4 regions of the Thermaerobacillus caldiproteolyticus genome follow, and region 4 is predicted to be linked to each of the others. Evidence: riboswitches for the same ligand, from Rfam matches in the RefSeq annotation. Region 4 holds a riboswitch; each other region holds the start of a gene.
What was found. A riboswitch is a leader RNA that binds a small molecule or an ion and turns the genes downstream of it on or off. The one in region 4 is predicted to bind S-adenosylmethionine.
Positions count from the first base shown of each region.

Region 1: another riboswitch for S-adenosylmethionine. It lies ahead of ISX45_RS16740 (acyl-CoA dehydrogenase family protein); the one in region 4 lies ahead of ISX45_RS07700 (methionine ABC transporter ATP-binding protein).
Region 2: another riboswitch for S-adenosylmethionine. It lies ahead of mtnW (2,3-diketo-5-methylthiopentyl-1-phosphate enolase); the one in region 4 lies ahead of ISX45_RS07700 (methionine ABC transporter ATP-binding protein).
Region 3: another riboswitch for S-adenosylmethionine. It lies ahead of ISX45_RS13395 (methionine ABC transporter ATP-binding protein); the one in region 4 lies ahead of ISX45_RS07700 (methionine ABC transporter ATP-binding protein).

Region 1 covers NZ_CP064060.1:3,324,083-3,329,291, forward strand. The annotation lists partial or broken gene ISX45_RS20430 (transposase) at 1-144, opposite strand, end outside; gene ISX45_RS16730 (LLM class flavin-dependent oxidoreductase) at 659-2,047, opposite strand; gene ISX45_RS16735 (MetQ/NlpA family ABC transporter substrate-binding protein) at 2,102-2,932, opposite strand; gene ISX45_RS16740 (acyl-CoA dehydrogenase family protein) at 3,008-4,222, opposite strand; SAM riboswitch class I at 4,458-4,577, opposite strand; gene ISX45_RS16745 (transaldolase family protein) at 4,952-5,209, shown strand, end outside.
Region 2 covers NZ_CP064060.1:377,847-383,055, reverse strand. The annotation lists gene ISX45_RS19835 (hypothetical protein) at 1-182, shown strand, start outside; gene ISX45_RS19840 (EamA family transporter) at 1-7, shown strand, start outside; gene ISX45_RS19370 (hypothetical protein) at 445-627, shown strand; gene ISX45_RS02050 (1,2-dihydroxy-3-keto-5-methylthiopentene dioxygenase) at 646-1,179, opposite strand; gene ISX45_RS02045 (methylthioribulose 1-phosphate dehydratase) at 1,220-1,849, opposite strand; gene ISX45_RS02040 (2-hydroxy-3-keto-5-methylthiopentenyl-1-phosphate phosphatase) at 1,846-2,505, opposite strand; gene mtnW (2,3-diketo-5-methylthiopentyl-1-phosphate enolase) at 2,502-3,743, opposite strand; SAM riboswitch class I at 3,812-3,919, opposite strand; gene ISX45_RS02030 (pyridoxal phosphate-dependent aminotransferase) at 4,004-5,191, opposite strand.
Region 3 covers NZ_CP064060.1:2,646,657-2,651,865, forward strand. The annotation lists gene sufC (Fe-S cluster assembly ATPase SufC) at 1-388, opposite strand, end outside; gene ISX45_RS13375 (carboxymuconolactone decarboxylase family protein) at 1,015-1,377, opposite strand; gene ISX45_RS13380 (hypothetical protein) at 1,475-1,648, shown strand; gene ISX45_RS13385 (MetQ/NlpA family ABC transporter substrate-binding protein) at 1,672-2,511, opposite strand; gene ISX45_RS13390 (methionine ABC transporter permease) at 2,528-3,196, opposite strand; gene ISX45_RS13395 (methionine ABC transporter ATP-binding protein) at 3,186-4,214, opposite strand; SAM riboswitch class I at 4,325-4,433, opposite strand; partial or broken gene ISX45_RS13400 (O-acetylhomoserine aminocarboxypropyltransferase/cysteine synthase family protein) at 4,541-5,209, opposite strand, start outside.
Region 4 covers NZ_CP064060.1:1,569,145-1,574,353, reverse strand. The annotation lists gene ISX45_RS07710 (MetQ/NlpA family ABC transporter substrate-binding protein) at 1-383, opposite strand, end outside; gene ISX45_RS07705 (methionine ABC transporter permease) at 419-1,084, opposite strand; gene ISX45_RS07700 (methionine ABC transporter ATP-binding protein) at 1,074-2,087, opposite strand; SAM riboswitch class I at 2,285-2,393, opposite strand; gene ISX45_RS07695 (NAD(P)H-hydrate dehydratase) at 2,930-4,465, shown strand; gene pdxR (MocR-like pyridoxine biosynthesis transcription factor PdxR) at 4,479-5,209, opposite strand, start outside.

The DNA of each region.
Region 1 (5,209 bases), 1.8 Mb from region 4:
ATTGTGTCAGATCAGGGGCATTATCGCCCGGAACAGCAGGGCGCACAGCCGTTTTCGTCCTCGTTTTGGGGCTCCGTTTTTGTCCTTTGTGCTGGCCGGAGGTTTTTCCCTGAGCATCATGCCCACTAATTTGATCAATTGACGCTAGTTGCGATAAGAAGGCAAAGCTTCCAATCTTGGAACTTATTTATTAAACGAAAGCAACCGATTGATGAATAAATAAATTCAATTATTTATGATAGTAATTTGTTTGTTGACTGTTAAAATTTATCTTTTTGTATCCGATATAAAAAATAAATAATAGCAATATTTTGAGAAAGTTGCTATTACATTGATAAAATTTAATATTTGTAGCTTTAGTTGTATTATCTTATCAAGACGTAAATCGTAAAAAGTCATAATCATCCATTCATTGATCATCCTCTTTTCAACATTCCTGCCATTTCAGTACGTGAATATCCAGAGTAATATATAGTTAAATTGCTTGAATTTTTAGCTCAAAGGAATAGTAAAACTATGATGATATAATTTTGGTTCCATAAAACATACCTCCGAAGTAGACATAATGTGATTCTAACATAACCATTAGGGTTATCTTTATTTTTGCGTCTACTTTAGAGGTATTATATCATCTTTGATATTGCCCTTTTTACAAACACTACAAAACAAATGATTTCATACGATAAGCACTACCTGGATGATCTTCTGGTAATAATCTGCTGCCATGATTAAATAGCTTTTCTCTTAACGTTCCTTGTTTGTATTCAGTCTTATATAAGCCTCTTTTTTGAAGTATAGGAACAACCAATTCAATAAAATCCTCTAGGCTAGAAGGTGTAACAAGATGATTAAGATTAAATCCATCCACACCTGAAGCTTCAAATCGATATTGAATGGCATCTGCTACTTCTTCTGGATTTCCTACAATGATAGACTCCCGATCTAATTGTTCAAGTTTTTTAAGTGCTTCACCTATCGAAAGTTTTTTAGATGCATCTTTCGTAAGAGAAGCTGCCTTATAATGACCGTGCTCTGTATTTTTAAATTCAAAAGGATCATTTAAATCCTTTTTTTCGTATTCTGCTAGATCGTAGCCACTTGCTCCACCAAATTGAGCTTTTGAAGCATCTGGACTCCACAAATGATTTAATTCTGTAAATTTTTGTTCTGCTTCTTCCGTTGTCTTTCCAACAATAACCGTTAAAAAAGCAAATACTTTGATATTATCTGGGTTACGGCCATACTTTTCAGCACGTCTTTTTATGTCATTTGTATAGTATTTAATTCTTTCTGGTGTAGGGCCACCAACAAAAACACACTCAGCATGCTTAGCTGCGAATTCTCTGCCTCTTTCTGAAGTACCTGCTTGATAGATTACCGGTGTACGTTGTGGAGATGGTTCACAAAGATGCGGGCCTTCGACGGAAAAAAACTTTCCTGAATGATTTATTTCATGTACTTTGTCTGGATCAATTAATGTACCACTCTGTTTATCTTCAATGAATGCATTCTCTTCCCAGCTACCTTCCCAAAGTTTATATGTAACTTCTAGGAATTCGTCTGCAATATCGTAACGTTGGTCATGCTTGATCATTTCTTGAAGACCAAAATTTTTCGCGGCATTTGGTAAATAAGAAGTGACAACATTCCAAGCAATTCTTCCTTTCGTCAAATGGTCAAGAGTAGAAAAACGTCTTGCGGTACTAAAGGGATGTTCGTAAGTAGTACTAACTGTTAAAGCAAAGGACAAATGTTTCGTAACACTTGCCATAATAGGAATAACGAACGCCGCATCATTCACTGGAAACTGAAGGCCGTCACGTATAGAAGGAGCTTTACTTTGACGATATGTATCATATACTCCTAGTACATCCGCAAAAAAGACCGCATCAAACTTACCACGTTCCAAAAGCTTTGCCATCTTAATCCAATAATCGATATCTTTATATCCTCTTTGTCTCTTGCTTTCAGGATGTTTCCATAATCCATGTGAATTATGCATAGCACTTGCCATTTCAAACGCATTTAAAATAATTTGTTTTGCCACACTCTCTTCCTCCCATTTTGTTAAAAATTATGGAATAAAGAACTGTTTTTGCATTTATTTAAACCAATCAGGCCATACATAACCTTTATATTCTTCATCCTCTTTAATTAATTTTTTAAATTCCTTTGATTTATAAGCTGCAATGATATCTTTTACAAACTTAGCGTTTTTATCCTTTTTTCGTACTGTAACCCCATTTAAATAGTAAGAAGGCGTCTTTTCTAATGCGACTGCATCTTTCAATTTTAATCCAGATGAGATAGCAAAATTCCCATTGATAAAAGAGTAATCAACATCCCCAAGAGCTCGTGGAAGCTGTGCTGGTTCTAAAGGTTTTAGAACAATTTTTTTATTATATTTTTGAATATCCTTTTCTGATACTTTTGTCGGATCAATTCCTTTTTTTAGTTGAATCAATCCAAGTTGTTCAAGCATAGCAAGAGCTCGTGCCTGATTTACCGGCTCATTAGATAAAGCTATTGTCGTTCCATCCTTGATCTCGTCTAATGATTTATGTTTTTTGGAGTATACTCCGATAGGCGCGGTTGGGACTTTAATAACTTCATAAAGCTCCATATGTCGGGTTTTTGCAAAGTTCTTCATATAAATTTCATTTTGAAATACATTTGCGTCTATTGCACCTTGGTCTAAAGAGATATTAGGTTGAACATAATCGTTGAATTCAACTATTTCCACTTTATATCCTTTTTTCTCGAGATAAGGCTTTATAGCTTGCTTTATTTGATCACTATACGGTCCAGCAGTTGCTCCAAGTTTAATTGTCTTAGTCACTGAACTATTTGCTTTTTGAGTCAAGCTTGAGCATCCTGACAATATAAGAAATACTAGCGCAATAAACAAAAATGGTATTTTATATGCTTTCATTGCTCTTCCCCCTAAATGTGTAGTGCAAAATGGAAAATCTTGTTTTACATAAATGTCTTACTAAAAACAATAGATTTAATTGAAATTTTGTAATGCTTGTTTTGCGAGTAAAGAAATAACGGTATCATCCATTGGCGGATTATGGATTCCAGCTCTAACATCTCTATAGTATCGTTGCAGTGGGTTAGATTTTTGTAGACTTCTAGCTCCTACGATTCTCATCGCTAAATCAACGACTTTATTGGCACTGTTTACGGCAATATGTTTAGCTGCCGCTAATTCTCCACTCATTTCCATGCGTTTTTCTGGGTATGTATCCCACCGATGTGCGACAAAATAAAGAGTATGTCTTGCTTTTAATAGCTCTAAATCCATCTCGCCAATTTTTCTTTGAACCTCTGGAACATCTTTGATTGGGCTAGACAGACTATTCGGTTGATATTCAGAAGCAAAGGAAATGGCATAATTTCTAGCTGCAATCGCAATCCCAAGAAAGCATGCTGGAACATGAAGCAACCATGCCCTCCCTATATTGCCTTTCGATGATTCCAATTGATCCAATTCCACCAGTGAATCTTCTGGTAATTCCACTTGATCCAGTACAAGATCATCACTCCGCGTGCCTCGCATTCCAATCATATCCCAATTTTCTTCGACTTTAACCCCATTAAGGCGATGGTCAACTAAAAAAGATCCGACTTTCCCCGATTCTTGAATGGTGGCTGTAACTAATGAATAATCAAGAGCTATTGCCATAGATGAAAAGGATTTCCTTCCTGTAATCACCCATTTGCCATTTCTTTTGATCGCTACCGTTTCAGGTTTTCCGCCTCTTGTAGGACTTCCCGTTCCATTCTCTGTTGCCAATCGATTAATTAGCACTTTATTTTGTACAATTTCATGACACAGCCACTTAAATTTTTCGCTATCCCATGTTTGTCTTTCCCTTAGATCATAAATAACGCCAAGATGCCAACCGATGCATAAAGCTGTGGAAGCATCTCCCTGACTTAATCGCTCTTGCATAAGAAGAAATTCATACAGTGAAATTTCTTCTCCACCATATTGCTTAGGAACAGTAAGTGATTGGTAATTACAATCTTTTAGCTTTTGAAAATTTTCAAATGGAAACCTTCCTTCTTTGTCTATATTGTCAGCTTTTTCGTAAAATCGTTCAGCAAGCTCTGATGCTTGATGTAAAAGAAATTCTTGGCGTTCATTTTGTACAAATTTTCTTGATAACTCATCAGATAAATAAGAGGGGTAAGTTTTTTTACTTACAATGCTCAAAATGATTTCTCCTTTCTGGTATTTTTTATAGGCGTATCAAAGAATTTTTTGTAAAACATCTACATGCATTCAAGAATCTACTCTTTTTATCATTTTGTCCTCCTATCCTTATAATTTAATTTTATAAATTCTATATGAATACTAGGATTAAAGGCGCTGTTATCTCATATAGATTTAAAAAATGAGCAAATAGATAACCCTCTTCCGATGAAGAGGGTAACTTTATAGCGCTGACCTCTCATCTTTCAAGTCATCATATCAGATGACTTGTAGGATTTAGCACCTTGTCAAGCAATTTTGCTTGAAGGTTGCCGGGCTTCTTTGGGCCTAGTCCCTCCACCACTCTCGATAAGAGAAAATTAACTTAATATTCAGAGTTTTATCTAACAGTATATAGATGAATAAATATTATGTCAATGTTTTTTTATTTTATTTACTTTTTGGTCAGTTGATTGTTTGTTTGATTCTTTCTTCCGGATAATCTTCCTGAATGTCAATTAACTATTGAAGCTCTATAGCTCCCAATCAAGTTTGTTGATTTCATTGCAAAATAGCTGTTCTTCAGAAGACAAAATCAGTTTTTATGATGAAGTATCAAACATAAAGTAGTCCATAGTATTTTATAGGGGTGGTTAGAATGAGATTATATATTGATTCTGCAAATACAAAACAAATTCACGTTTATGTGAATATTTTCCGACTTCGGGTGTTACTACTAATGCTTCAATTATAGCCAAAGAAAATCAAACTTATTTAGATTTGTTAAAAGAAATTCGAACTATTTTAGGTAATGAAAAAGAACTGTTTGTTCAAGCTCTTGGCGATAAGGCTGAAGAAGTAGTGGCTGAGGCAGAATATATAATTGAACAAATTACTGGAAAAGTTATCATTAAAATTCCGGTTACTGATGAAGGTATTAAAACAACTAAAATATTAAAGGAAAAAGATCGATACATTAACGACAACGGTTTATACATCTTTTCAAGC
Region 2 (5,209 bases), 1.2 Mb from region 4:
TATTTAATCTCTTGATGTTTAAAGCGCTTGCCGATAATGTCGGGCTGTTGTCCACATTAAATCCCGTTTCAATTGCGGTGGTTTCTTATTTTATCGGCAAGGAAACATTGACGCTAAAGCAAAAAATCGCGATGTTCATTTCGTTTGTCGACGTTATGATCGTCATGGTTCATGGTAATTGACAAACACTCTCTCATTTTCAATTGAATATCGGAGATGTATTTATGCTAGGACCGTTGCGGTATAGGGGCTCTATTCGTTGTTTGCGAAACAAGCAATGCAGTTTGTTTCTGCATTCAAGGCAATGTTATGGCCGGGCATCTTCGGCGCAGCGATACTCGCGCCGTTTCCCGTTTCCACTTTCACCGTTCACGAATCTTCGTTCTCTTTTTGGCTTGCCCTTCTATATTCCAGCGTAGGTGCTACCGTGTTGGCAATGATGTTTTGGAATATCAGATTCAACATATTGGCATTACAAAATCGGGAATGTTCTTATTTTTACATCGATTCTTGCCTATATTACTGCAAGAATCGATGTATCCTTTGCAATTTATCGGAAGTATGATTGTCATTGCTGGGGTCATTCTTTTTACTGCGAAACCATTACATCACCCCTCTTCCGATTAAGAGGAAGAGGGATGGTTGTTACGCGTTGATTCCTTCTTTTTCGTAAATCGGCACCCATCCTTCTGTTGTGACAAAAATGCGAATCGCGACTACGCGGCGATCTTCTTGCAATGTAAAATAGTGGCGTGTATTTTCTGGAACGGAAATTAAATCGCCAGGATTTAATTCGACATCAAAAAATTTTCCGTCTTTTCCTTGAATCGCAAATACGCCGTGGCCGCTGACGATAAAGCGCACCTCATCATCTGTATGATGATGTTCGCGCTTAAAGTTTTCGAGCAATTGATCTAGGTTCGGTGTATTTTCGGATAAGGAAATAACGTCTTGCGCTTTATAGCCGCGGCGTGCAGAAATATCTGCAATTTCGTCTTTAAATGTCTCTAAAATTTCATTTTTTTCTTCATCCGTAAGCAAATATTTTTCGCGTAAATGTTCTGGGAGTTTGTTGATATCCCATTTTTCGTAAATAACCCCTTGCTCCTCTAAAAATTTGACTACTTCTGCTTCAGTGGTAATTCTTTCATTTGTTTCATGAAAACGAATCGTTGCCATCTTCTCTTCCTCCTAAAAATTTTTTTATAAAAAAGGGATTTTAGGCGAACGCCTTTGCTCCCTTTAGCAACAGTAGCTTGATGTGATAGCTAAATAAAAACTCGCACGCTTCTAAAAATTTTTTTGCTTCAAACGCATTTCGCCCCCATACAGTAATGCCGTGATTACGAATGAGAACCGCACCTGCGTCATCGTTAACATGTTGGGCAAACTCTTTCGCCAGTGTCGGAATATGGGCGTAATTGTTAATAATCGGAATGCGAATAACAGCATCTTCTTCCCAAAGACCGAACGCCTTAATAATTTCTTGTCCGGTAAACACGACTTCCCCGTTGTCACCGTATAATTCGGAAATGACGTTATTATCGATCGTGTGGACATGGAGGCTGCAGCCTGCGTTTGTTTTGTTGTAAATTTCCACATGCAAAAGCGTTTCCGCTGATGGTTTCAAATGCGTTTCTTCCGATGGATTACCGAGTGCATCCACAAGAAGAAAATCTTCATCAGTTTGCTTTCGTTTATCTTTTCCGCTCGCGGTAACAAGAAAGGTGAGCGGATCATCGGTTACTTTGATCGATAAGTTACCGCTTGTCGCAAAGAACCAATCGCGGGCTGCTAACTCCGCCTTCACATCAGCAAGCTCCCTCCATTTTTTCACAAGAGAACTCATACTCTCACCTCCATCTTCTCAAGAACATCAATCACATCAAAAAACGTTGTAAATGGTGTATGGGAAATACTAAGTTCATTGCATTTTTCCAGTAAGAAATCGCGAGCAATGACATGATCGGCTAATTTTGCCGCTGCCAAATCGGTAATGGAATCGCCGATGACGATATTGAATGCATCAGGTTTTGATAGCTTCCGTAACAGCGATGGTTTGCAACAGCCACAACCGTTATGACAATGCTCATCGCACGAATATGGCCAAACAATTTGAATCGTTTCCCCGCTAAAATCGGAACCGTTGCAGAAAATGAATTCTTTTTCGATAAGCCCGTCAAGAAGCGGATAGACGAAAAAGTCGATGCCACCGCTCACGACATACAGAGGAATGCCGTGTTGTTTTGTAAAAGCGACAAATTCACGAAAGCCGTCACGGATACGTGCCGTTTGTAAAATAAAGTCCGTAATCTCTTCCTTCAATCTCGAAGGAAGAAGGGAAAACATTTTTCCGACACCTTCTTGAACGGTCAGGCGCTGTGCTAGTACATCGTCTTTTAGCGTTTCCCATTCTGGCGGGGCAAACTGTTTCATAATCGCGACGATATTGTCGCTATTTGTAATCGTTCCGTCGAAATCGCAAAAAAGGATTGGCTTTTTCATGCTGTCACCTCGTGAGCACCCCATAAAGCAATTGCCTTTTGCAGTGCCTCACTATCTTTAGCGGCATCTTGAAGCGGTCTTCCTGCTAACACCGCATCAATGGCTGCGCAGAACGCTTTTCCTCCGCCTTCTGCTCCATCCGGGTGACCATGTACCCCGCCGCCTGCATTAATAACACTGTCGATGCCGAAATCGCGAATTAAAAGCGGTACTAGTCCCGGATGAATCCCCGCTGACGGAACCGGGAACGCTCGTTTCAATTGCTCATCTTCCTTCGTTAACTCAGCAGCAATGCCAAGCGCTTCTCCTCTATCAAGGGCAACGCTTCCATACGGTGATGGGAAAAGCGCAAAATCTGCTCCAGCAAGACGAAGCAATTTCCCAAGCAATAGCGGGCTCTTGATTCCATAAAATTCCGATGGTGTTAGCGCGCCGCTGATTGCCGGATGCGCCATAATTGGAATTGAAATGTCCTCATCTTCACGCAAACCTTGCAATACATCTAATCCATAAGCGAACACGTTAAAAAGAAGCACATCGGCATCTAGCTCCACTGCCCGCTTCGCTTTTTCTTTCAACTCGAACGTTTTCCCTGTTAAATTGACAGCGTACAATGTTTTCTTTCCCGTTTTTTCGTATATATCGTTTAACACCGCTTTTCCGGCAGCGATTCGCTTTTCAAACGGAGTTAAGTCATTTTCAAACAAAATTTCGTCATCTTTGACAAGATCAACTCCACCGAGTGCCTGTTGTTTTAACTGTTCCGACAAATAATGCAAATCGCGCCCGATAACGCCTTTAAAAATGCTCATGAGAAGCGGGCGATCATACACGCCAACTTTTTCGCGAATCCCGTCAATTCCAAAGCATGGACCAGGAAACTGCTTTTTCAATTCATCGGAAAATGTCATATCGATTAGCTTCACTTCTCCATCGAGCGATAGCTTGCCAAACACCGTTGTCAATATCGCCGGCAAATCAGCACTGAAATTGACGCTTGGATAAGCAATACGGACAAGCCCTCGCTTCACGCGTTTGCCAAGATACTCATTCACCCGCTCACTTTCTTCTATCTGTGTGACGCTGACGACAACCCCTTTATGTTTTCGTAATTGTTCTTGCTCTAACAGCGGCAAATCGGTCCAAGAACCAACGGTAAGGCCAAGAGCAATCCCTTCTGCTTTTTTCTCTAAATCTTTCTCATCATAAATGAGATATGTGGCAATTACTTGACTCATCATCTGTCCCTCTTTCTAAGCATCAATAAAAAAACCTCTTCATAAGAAGAGGCTAGATGTTCAGACTCTTCTTATCTCTCAGCATATCGCTGCAAGAATTAGCACCGTGCTTAACAACTGTTAAGTCGGTTGCCGGGCTTCATTGGGCTCGTCCCTCCACCTACTCTTGATAAGAATGCTTGAATCATGTATTCACTTTTCGAAATTTTCGCGGTAGTAAATTTAATTTGAATTATGACAGGGATTTTCAACTATGTCAATCATTTTTTTACGGCATGGAAAAGACCAAGCTTGGCAACGCGTTGTGCAGCTTCTTCTAAGCGCTCTTCACTCGTCAATAGACCGACGCGTACATACCCTTCTCCATGTTCCCCAAATCCGATTCCTGGGGCAACAACGACATGAGCTTTTTCAAGCAGGAAATCAGCAAATCGCTCCGATGTCCAGCCGTTCGGTACAGGTAACCACGCAAAAAACGAACCAGCTGGTGCTGTGACATCCCATCCGATTTGTTGAAGCGCCTTTACAAGTGTGTTCCGTCGCGATTCGTATAACGAAACAAGCTCTTTTACGCAATCTTGTGAAGAAAGAAGCGCGGTTGCTGCCGCCTCTTGAATCGCACCAAACAAGCTGACGTATAAATGATCTTGCAACAAGTTAATCGCTTCAATCACACTTTCATTCCCAACGGCAAATCCAACGCGCCAACCAGCCATATTATACGTTTTCGAGAACGTATAAATTTCAATACCGACGTCTTTGGCCCCTTTCGCCTGAAGAAAACTGATCGGTTTTTTCCCGTCAAATCCGATCGCTCCATAAGCAAAATCGTGTACGACGCAAATATCGTGTTTCGCCGCAAACAAAGCCGTTTCCTCAAAAAACTCTTTTGTCGCCACCGCACCGGTCGGATTGTTTGGATAGTTTAAAAACATTAACTTTGCCTTTTCCACTACGTCTTTCGACAGCTCACCGTAATCCGGCAAAAACTTGTTTTGCGCGCGAAGCGGCATCATTGCCATTTCTGCTCGCGCTAAAGCGACACCCGACCAATAATCCGGATACCCCGGATCTGGAACGAGAACGACATCCCCCGGATTTAATAAACATTGTGGAATCTCCACAAGCCCTGCTTTTCCCCCAAATAAAATAGCGACTTCTTTTTCCGGGTCAAGCTTCACCCCATATTCGCGTTCATAAAAGGCAGCGACCGCCTCTTTGAAAAACGAGTAACCGCGAAACGGCGAATATTTATGATAACGCGGATTAGCCACTGCCTTTTGCAGCGCCTCAACAATATGGGACGGCGTCGGTTGGTCAGGATTTCCTTGGCCGAGATTAATGACATCATGCCCTTGTGCAATGACTTTTCCCACTTTGTCAACGAGCGAAGCAAAAAACTGCTTCGGAAGGCTCTGTAATAGTTCTGATTGTACAAAATGTTTCATCGCTTACACCTACTCAAA
Region 3 (5,209 bases), 1.1 Mb from region 4:
ATTCCATTTTTTCATCCAATTTACGAATAAATTTCATCAATGAAATTTCGTTTCCTTCACCAAGGCGAGCATTAATAGCCGCACGAAGGAAGTCCGCGTTCGTTACACCGCTAATTTCACTTGGATATTGCATCGCTAAGAATAGACCTGCACGCGCCCGTTCATCGACTTCCATTTCAAGAACGTCTTGTCCATCTAGCGTAATGCTTCCCTTTGTTACTTCATATTTTGGATGGCCCATGATCGCGGAAGACAACGTTGATTTCCCCGTTCCGTTCGGGCCCATGATGGCGTGAATTTCACCGCCTTTTACTTCTAGGTTCACGCCTTTTAAAATTTCCTTTCCTTCAACGGATACGTGAAGATCTTTAATCGTCAGCACTGCCATGAAAAATACCTCCAATTTCCACAAAAAATTGTGTATATCATTGACTAAACTTACTTCATTGATATATTCTCATTTTATTCTCATTATAATTTTATAACAAATTAAAAGTATTAGCAACCATTTACCATCCTACCTATACTTTTAAAAGTTCCATTTTAAATTGCACAGAAGGCTCCAGCTTCAAGTGTATGAAGGTCTTTCTGCAAGCGAGAATCCGGAGAGGAATGGACGTTAGCATTAGACAAAATCTTCCCTTTATTTCCTACTTACTTGGCCAGCACAGGAGAAAACCCTTGAATCAGGCGCTCCTATTGTTTACGGACTACTCAACATAATAGGTTGCGGCAAGAAATCATCGCCACCGTAAACGTTGAACGTCATCATGTGTCTACTATATGTGGAAAATAAATACTATCGATGGATAACAAACCGTTGGACGGTACCATACAAGACACGATCCTATACGAACCTTCCCTAACGACCGGATCCCCACACGTTAGGACTGCTTGGCACTCGCAATCCCCACTTCAAACCTTTACGAAGTTTCGATTAAGTGATGCGCAGTTGACAAGTTATGATGTACATATGTAATCGAAAAAAGACTCCCATTCGGAGTCTTTAGTGATTTAATGTTTTGTCGCAAGTTCAGCGATACATTCTTGAACTAATGTCACCGCTTGGCTCATTGCTGCTCCTCCAGCAAATGCCGCGGCTACACCGCAAGTCTCCAAAATTTCCTGTTCCGATGCACCTTGATCAAGGCAACCTTTTGTATGATAAATCGTGCAATACTCATCTTGGGTAGCCAGACTAATTCCAAGCGCGATGAGCTGCTTTTCTTTTTTCGATAATGCTCCTTCTTCAAAACAAGCTTCCGTAAAGGCATTAAAGCTTCTAGCGATTTCCGGCAATTTTTGCGTAAACGTTCCCAACCCTTCTTTGTAATGTTGTAACGCCGCTTCTGTCGATGTATAGCTTTGCTGATTCACTACAAACACCCCTTCGAAAGAATCATATCGCTGTTAGTATGCTTAAAGGAAAAGGAGATTAAACAAGCGAATTCAAATATAGTGAAGTGAAGACAAAATGATGTTGGACAAATGGATATCAATGTTTTTAATGATGCTCCTTTATGTTATATTCGCTCTCGGTTCACTAATGTTTACCGACATTGCGGTAATTGTGATTTCTGTACAATGTTCAGTCATCATTATTACTTTATTAATCGCTGTTCTTGAAAAACTGCCGAAAAAGAAATAACGGAAGCAAAACTGCTTCCGTTATTATTTTTGTGCCGCTGGAATAACTGCACCTTTATATTTTTCTTTAATAAAGTTTTGAATTTCTTTCGATTGAAGCACTTCTACAAGCGTTTTGATTTCTTTGCGGTTTTCATCACCTTTACGTACCGCAATGATATTGACGTATGGGTTGTTTTTTGGCGATTCGACTGCGATTGGATCTTTCGCAGGGTCTAAACCAGCATCTAACGCATAGTTTGCGTTAATGACCACCGCATCGCCTTCATTGTTTTTATAGATTTGTGGTAAAAGACCTGCATCAACATCTGCTTTAAATTTCAATTTTTTCGGGTTTTCGACAATATCTTTAACCGTTGCTTTTGTTTTATCTACACCTTCTCTTAGTTTAATAAGTCCTTTTTCTTCCAACATTGATAAAATACGACCATGGTCTGCAACAGAGTTGCTCATAATGATCGTTGCGCCTTTTGGTAGTTCTTCAAGGCTTTTGTGCTTTTTCGAATAGATACCGATTGGTTCGATATGAATGCCACCTGCATTCACGAAGTCATAACCGTATTCCTTTTTCTGAGATTCTAAATAAGGAATATGTTGGAAGTAGTTCGCATCAATTTCTTTATCCGCCAATGCTTTGTTTGGCAATATATAATCTTGGAATTTTACGATTTTAAGATCAATTCCTTTTTTCTTAAGAATTGGCTTTGCTTGTTCTAAAATTTCCGCGTGTGGAACGTTAGAAGCACCGACGACTAATTTTGTTGTTTTTCCTTCTTTACTTCCTTCAGCATTGTCATTGCTGCCGCATGCAGCAAGCGCTAATACGAGCACAGCTGCAAATAATGCGCTAAGCCATTTTTTCATACTATTTTCCCCCTTTTTATCGTTTATCTATTTTAGAAGTGACAAAGTCACCAATAAACTGAATGACAAAAACAATGACTAAAATAAGAACGGTAGCCACAAATGTAACATCGTTATGGTTGCGTTGGAATCCCTCTAAATAAGCAAGGTTTCCAAGTCCACCCGCACCGACAACGCCAGCCATGGCTGTATAGCCAACAAGAGCAATCGCTGTCACCGTGATTCCGGAAACAAGAGCCGGCAACGATTCCGGAAGAAGCACTTTCCAAATAATTGTCGCTGTTGTCGCTCCCATCGCTTTTGCTGCTTCAATGACACCTTTATCAATTTCTCGCAACGCAATCTCAACCATGCGCGCGTAAAACGGGGCAGCACCAATAATAAGTGCTGGCAATGCCGCATTCGCACCGAGAATCGTACCAACGACAAGCTTAGTAAACGGAATCAATAAAATAATTAAAATAATGAACGGAATAGAGCGAAAAATATTCACAAACGCCGCAATAATCGCATTCGCCAGCCGATTCTCCCATATATTCCCCTTTGAGGTTAAAAATAATAAAAGACCAAGGATAATACCTAACACAAACGTTGCAACAACAGCAATACCAGTCATATAAAGGGTTTCTACTGTCGCCGCCCAAATGGTATCCCATTGCACATTCGGTAAGAGGCTATTGAACATCGGTAATCACCTCCACCCCAACCTGTTGTTGGCGAATATAATCAATCGCTTTTGCTACTTCCTCATCTGTTCCATCAATATGCACGAATAATACCCCGTACGAACCTTGATGGGTCTGCGAAATTTTCCCTTGAAGGATATTCACGTTTACTTGGAATTGACGAGTAAGATTCGCTATCAATGGCTGCTCAGCTGCCTCGCCAACAAAGGTTAATTGAATCACGTTCCCTCTCGGATATTTATCTATTAAATGAGCAATCGTTTCTTTTGTCTCTTCCGGTTCAATGACTTGTTGAACGAACCGTTTTGTAATTGTCTGCTTTGGTTGACGGAACACTTGAAGCACTTCGCCTTGTTCAACAATCTTACCGTTTTCCATGACGGCTACACGATCACAAATTTTCCGAATAACGTGCATCTCATGAGTGATGAGAACAATCGTCAAACGAAGACGCTGATTAATATCTACCAATAAATCGAGAATGGAATCTGTTGTTTGTGGATCTAGCGCTGATGTCGCCTCATCGCATAATAATACTTTTGGATTATTCGCCAAAGCACGGGCGATGCCGACACGCTGCTTTTGGCCGCCGCTTAATTGTGATGGATAGGCATTTTCACGTCCTTGCAAGCCAACAAGCTGAATGAGCTCGTCCACGCGTTTTAACCGTTGTTCCTTTGGAACTCCTGCAATCTCTAATGGAAACGCAATATTTTCACGCACGGTTCTTGACCATAATAAATTAAAATGTTGGAAAATCATCCCGATTTCTTGACGAGCTTCGCGTAATTCTTTCCCCTTAATATTGGCAATATTTCGATCAGCAACGATGACATTTCCCTTCGTGGGCTTTTCTAGTCCATTTAACATACGAATTAACGAACTTTTTCCAGCTCCACTATAACCAATAATCCCGAAAATTTCCCCTTCTTTAATGTGCAAGCTCACATCATCGACAGCTGTTACTGAACCGTTGCTAGATTGATAAATTTTCGTTACATTTTCTAATGTAATCATTTGCTTCTCACCTTCCTTTTCTTCACAGCTGCTTCCTATCTTCGCCGACATACTTAAAATAAAAAACCTTTCTGCTCAAGAGAACAGAAAGGCATTATCTCCTATTCTGTCTCTTATCTCTCAAAGCAATCGCTTTGTGTGAATTGGCACCATTTCAGCAAAAATGCTGACGGTTGCCGGGTTTCATTGGGCACATCCCTCCACCTCTCTTGATAAGAGCACTGAACGCGCTTTATTCAATTAAAACTTTAATCAGCTCAAGTAGTTTTATAAATTACAAGTGTGATTTTAACATGCATGAAATAAAGTGTCAACAAAAACTTTGATCATCGATACAAAGACAAATCCGAGGCAACTTCAGTAGCGGCTTGAATTGCCTGTTCCAAATCTTCAATTAAATCATCCACATTCTCAATTCCAACAGATAAGCGAATCAAATCTTCAGTAACGCCAGATGCTTTTAAATCTTCTGCACTCAACTGCTGATGCGTCGTGCTTGCCGGATGAATAATTAAACTTTTCGCGTCACCAGCGTTGGCTACATGTGACCAAAATTTCACGTTGTTAATCAGTTTTGCTCCTGCTTTCCGGCCACCTTTAATTCCAAAAACAACGACTGCACCAGCTCCTTTTGGCAAATATTTTTCTGCTAAATCTTTAGACGGATGTTGCTCATGTTCCGGATAAAGCACCCATTCTACAGCTGGATGACGATCTAAATATTCAACAATTGTTCGCGTATTAGCAATATGTTCTTTCATACGCACATGTAATGTCTCAAGACCACAAAGTTAAGCTGAAAGGCATTGAAAGGACTAATGGCTGGGCCTAAATCACGCAATAGTTATACTCGCGCCTTAGCAATATCGGCGGCAGGTCCGAACGCTTCGGCATAAACAAGATTATGATAGCTCGGATCCGGCGTTGTAAATTCAGGGAATTTTGGTGAGTTCCAATCAAAATTTCCACCATCGACAATAATCCCGCCAAGCGTT
Region 4 (5,209 bases):
TCGTCTAGTGACTTAAATTTATTTGAGTAAATCCCCATTGGCGCAGTTGGAACGACGATCACTTCTGAAAGGTCAAGATGATGTTGTTTTGCGAATGTCTCCATATAGATTTTGTGCTGGAATAGGTTGGCATCTAAATCACCATTAGCGAGAGCTATATTTGGTTGTATGTAATCGCTGAACTCTACAACTTTTACTTTATAGCCTTTCTTTTCAAGAATAGGCTTAATCGCTTTATTCACCATGTCGCTGTAAGGACCGGAAGTAGCCCCAATCGTAAGTTCTTTTTTCTCTGTAGAATTAGAAGTTGTTTCCTTGCTTCCGCAGGCGGCGAGAAGCCCGAAGGATAACAATAAAACTAGAAAGACTGATAATTTTTTCATCACAAATCCCCCTAATATTTGTATGTTCAACGACCTTATCGCTTATCAACAAGACGAGCAATGCGGTCGCCTGCAAACTGAATGATTTGTACAAGGCAGATTAAAATGACGATTGTTGTAATCATAACAGTATTGTCGTAGCGGTAATAGCCAAAACGAATCGCAAGGTCTCCAATTCCTCCGCCGCCGACAATTCCTGCCATCGCCGAATAACTGACTAAACTTATCGTTGTAATCGTAATTCCGTGCATAATGCCGGGACGAGCTTCAGGTAAGAGGACGTCTTTTATAATCATCCAAGGTGTGGCGCCGACAGCAACAGCGGCCTCGATCACACCTTTGTCAATCTCCCGCAAAGAAGTTTCTACAATTCTAGCAAAAAATGGGATAGCCGCAACGGACAACGAAACAGAAGCCGCTGTAGGTCCGATTGTTGTTCCCGTAATGAGTTTGGTGAGCGGCAATAGCCCAACAAGCAAAATAACAAAAGGAATGGAACGAATCATATTTACGACAAATCCAAGAACGGATTTAACGGTCGTATTTTCTAAAAACAGACCGCGGTCGGTAACGAATAACAAAATTCCTAAAGGAAGTCCAGCTATAATCGCCACTGAAAGAGAAATGGCAACCATATAAAGAGTTTCCAAGAATGCTTTGTTTAGTTCAGGAACTAGATTCATAAGCGAATTAAGCAGCACTTGCAATGACCTCCAATCCTTTTGTTCTTAGGGAAATATAATCAATAGCTCGTTCAATTTCATCAGGGTCTCCTGTAAGTTCCATAATGAAAATTCCAAGCGGCATATCTTGAATGTACTCAATTTTTCCGTGCAAAATATTTCCTTTTACATTAAATGTTTGAAGCATATCAGAAACAACTGTTTCTTCGGCAATCTCACCTTTGAACTGAATTTTTACAATCGTTCCTGTACGTTTTTTCAGCAAATGGTCAGGAAGCTCAAATTGCAGAACGCTATTAATAAACGATTTTGTCAATTCTTCTTTTGGATTCGTAAAAATGTCATACACGGTTCCTAATTCAATTACTTTTCCATCCTGCATCACCGCAATACGGTCGCATATGTCTTTGACGACTTCCATTTCATGAGTAATTAAAACAATCGTAATTCCAAGTTCGCGGTTAATCTTTTTCAATAAGGCTAAAATCGATTTCGTCGTACTTGGATCGAGCGCTGATGTTGCTTCGTCGCATAAGAGGACAGTTGGTTCATTTGCAAGTGCTCGTGCAATTCCGACTCGTTGTTTTTGGCCGCCGCTTAGTTGGGAAGGATACGCATCTCGTTTATCAGCAAGACCAACCATTTCCAGTAGTTCATTCACCCGTTTCTCAATTTCGTCTTTTGACTTTTTTGCCGCTTTTAAAGCAAATGCGACATTTTCAAATACCGTTTTTGAACTAACAAGGTGGAAATGCTGGAAAATCATTCCGATCTTTAAGCGTGCTTGGCGTAATTCCTTGTCATTTAAAGTTGTTAAATCGACCCCATCGATGATGACTTGTCCCGATGTTGGGCGTTCTAAAAGATTTAAGCATCGTAAAAGCGTGCTTTTTCCGGCACCGCTATAGCCGACAATACCGAAGATTTCACCATTTTTGATCGTTAAAGAAACATTGTCCACGCCAATTACCTTATTCTTTTTAGATGAATACACTTTTACTAAGTTCTTTACCTCAATCATCGAATCCCTCGCTCCTATTTTTGTTTTTGTAATTTATAGATGGTGCACATCTTTTCGCGAATGAAGAGAAGAAGGCAACCAAGGATTAATGTTCATCTTATACAATAAGAGACTTTACTCTCCTTATGCATGAGCATCTTTTGTTAAGAAAAAATGCCTCTTTCATTCAGAAAGAGGCATCGGGTATCTATGTACACGACTTATCTTTCAGAATGAAAGTCATTCTGCAGGATTTGGCACCGTTCCTCTTATAAGGAGGTTGCCGGACGTCATAGGGCCTGTTCCCTCGGTCACTCTCGATAAGCGGTTGATCGTATTCAATTTTTACATAAATCATAATTCTAAAAAAAATGATTGTCAATATACGTTTTTCCGACTAAAGAAAAAGAAATCGCTTACAATCTTGGTGTATCATAGAAAAAATTTTTTAAAAGGAGTTTGTTATAAAGAATGAGTACGGATTCAAAAAGAGGGAAGCGCTCATCATTGATCAGAAAGATTAAAAGAAATACTCAGTCACAAAGACAAAAACATTTTTAAGGGGTAAATAGCAATTTCTATGTTATTCACATTTTCTTTGTATTCTTTTCGAATACCTCACAGCCTTTTTGGATTCTGAATGAAACGCTCGTTGAATAAGTAAAAATGGTATATTTTTTAAAGGTGTTTTACGTATAGGCGAAGAAGAATCTTAAAATAGAAAACGCTAGATAATTAGTAACTATGCAATTAAAATGACTTATATGATGAGATTAGAGTTTTTGGTAACCGACAAAAAATTTATATGAAATAATGGGTTAAGTATATATTGATTGGGGATTAAAATTTGCGAGGTGAACGTCATGCGCGTGGTTACTGCTTCAGAAATGTACGCAATTGATCGGTATACGATTCAACAAATCGGTATGAGCGAAGAATCATTGATGGAAAATGCCGGACAAGCTGTTGCGAGAATTTTGCGGGAACGAATTCATCCTACTCAGCGCGTCGCTGTTTTAGCGGGTACGGGAAATAATGGTGGGGATGGTTTTGTCATTGCGAGAGTATTAAAAAGTTATGGTTATGCAACCGATTTATGGTTGGTACCGCCAAAGGAAAAAGTAAAAGGAGCGGCGAAAAAAGCGCTTGAAATCTATGAGAATTCGGGATATGAAGTAAAGCATTACATAGGAAATGAGAAGGAATTTACCGAACAATTAAGTCATTATGACGTTATCGTTGACGCGTTGCTTGGAATTGGCGTAAAAGGAACATTGAGATCTCCATATAAAGAAATAATTGACAAGGTTAACGAAGCAGAAAGGCTTGTCGTGTATGCGATTGATGTGCCAAGCGGGATTTTTGCTGATGGGGGAGGAGTGGAGACGGCTATTCAGGCGGATGCAACGATCACGATTCAATATCCAAAGCTAAGTGCATACACGTTCCCAACAGCTGATTACTATGGTGAATTAATGGTAGTGGATATCGGTATCCCTCCGCTTTCCTTGGAAAAAAATGCTGGGTTTCGCAAGCTATGGAGTGAAGCAGATGTGGTAAGAACGCTGCCGACAAGAAAACGCTCGTCGCATAAAGGTACTTATGGAAAAGGTCTTGTCATTGGCGGTTCTCGAAATATGACAGGCGCTGTCACTATGACTGCAAAAGCGGCTTTAAGAAGCGGAGCTGGATTGCTGACAATGGCTGTACCGGATGACATTTATTCAGTTGTAGCAACACATGTTCCAGAGGTGATGTATTATCCGTGTTCATCGATGAACGGCTGTTTTACCGGTGAAATTGATTTTGTCCACTTGGATGTTGACGCAATTGCCGTAGGACCGGGCATGGGAAGAACAGCGGGGACGAAAAGCGTTGTCCAAAAGGTGCTATGTCAGGATGTTCCGGTCGTTCTTGATGCGGATGCGTTATATTACTGGAAAGATTATGTTTCCATAGTAAGAGAACGAAAACAAGCGACGATTGTAACGCCGCATCCTGGAGAAATGGCGCGAATGATTAATGTTTCCATTCGTGATCTCGAAAAAGACCGTTTTGCCATTGCGAAACAATTTGCGATGGACTATGGTGTCTACCTTGTGTTAAAAGGTCCTTACACCATTGTCACGACTCCAGATGGAAAGCAATACGTGAACACAACGGGAAATCCTTCGTTAGCAAAAGGCGGAAGCGGTGACGTGCTGACTGGCATCATTCTTGCGTTTATGATGCAGCACGCCGACATTCAGGAAGCAATTAGCAATGCCGTGTTCGTGCATGGAAAAGCAGCGGATGTGCTCATCGAGAGGGGGCATTCACCATTGGATGTGCTTGCCACAGATGTTATCGAGGCTATTCCGCAAACGCTTTTTCACTTATACAAAAAGGAATCGCTATGAAATGCGATTCCTTTTATTTGTTAGATAACCAAACTTTTTTCAAAAGCCTCACACCATCAATGATGTCTTTTTCGTTCATTCCGCCAAACCCTAATAATACATAGCTAGGCGGGGTTCCGCTTTTACCAAACCAATATTTCGCCGCTGAATACACTTTTATACCGGCTTTCTCTGCTTTGATGACCAATTCGTCTACATTGTTATAGTTTTTTAAATTCACAAGTAGATGCAATCCTGCTTTTTCGCCTATCACTGTTGCGTTGTCCCCAAAGTATTCGCGGATAGCAGTGATGAGTGTTTGCTGTTTTTTCGCATACATATGGCGCATCTTTCGGATGTGCCGTTCGAAATAACCGTATTTCATGAAAAGGTATAGTGTTTTTTGAATAATTGTAGAGACAGGCTGATTGTAGTTATAAAATATTTGCGAAAATCTTTCTAACAAGCAATTGGGAAGTACCATGTAACTTACGCGAATCGACGGTGTCAACACTTTGGAAAACGTCCCTAAATAAATCACTCGATCTTGCATATCAAGCGCCTTTAAGGCGGGAATCGGCTTGTTTTCATAGCGAAATTCGCTGTCATAATCATCTTCAATGATCCATGCACTGTTTTTAGCAGCCCATTTTAATAGTTTTTGCCGCTTACCGATAGGCAAAACCATGCCAAGTGGCAGCTGATGCGAAGGAGTGACGTATACGACATTCGCGTTGCTTGTTTCCAATTCTTCGATATTTAATC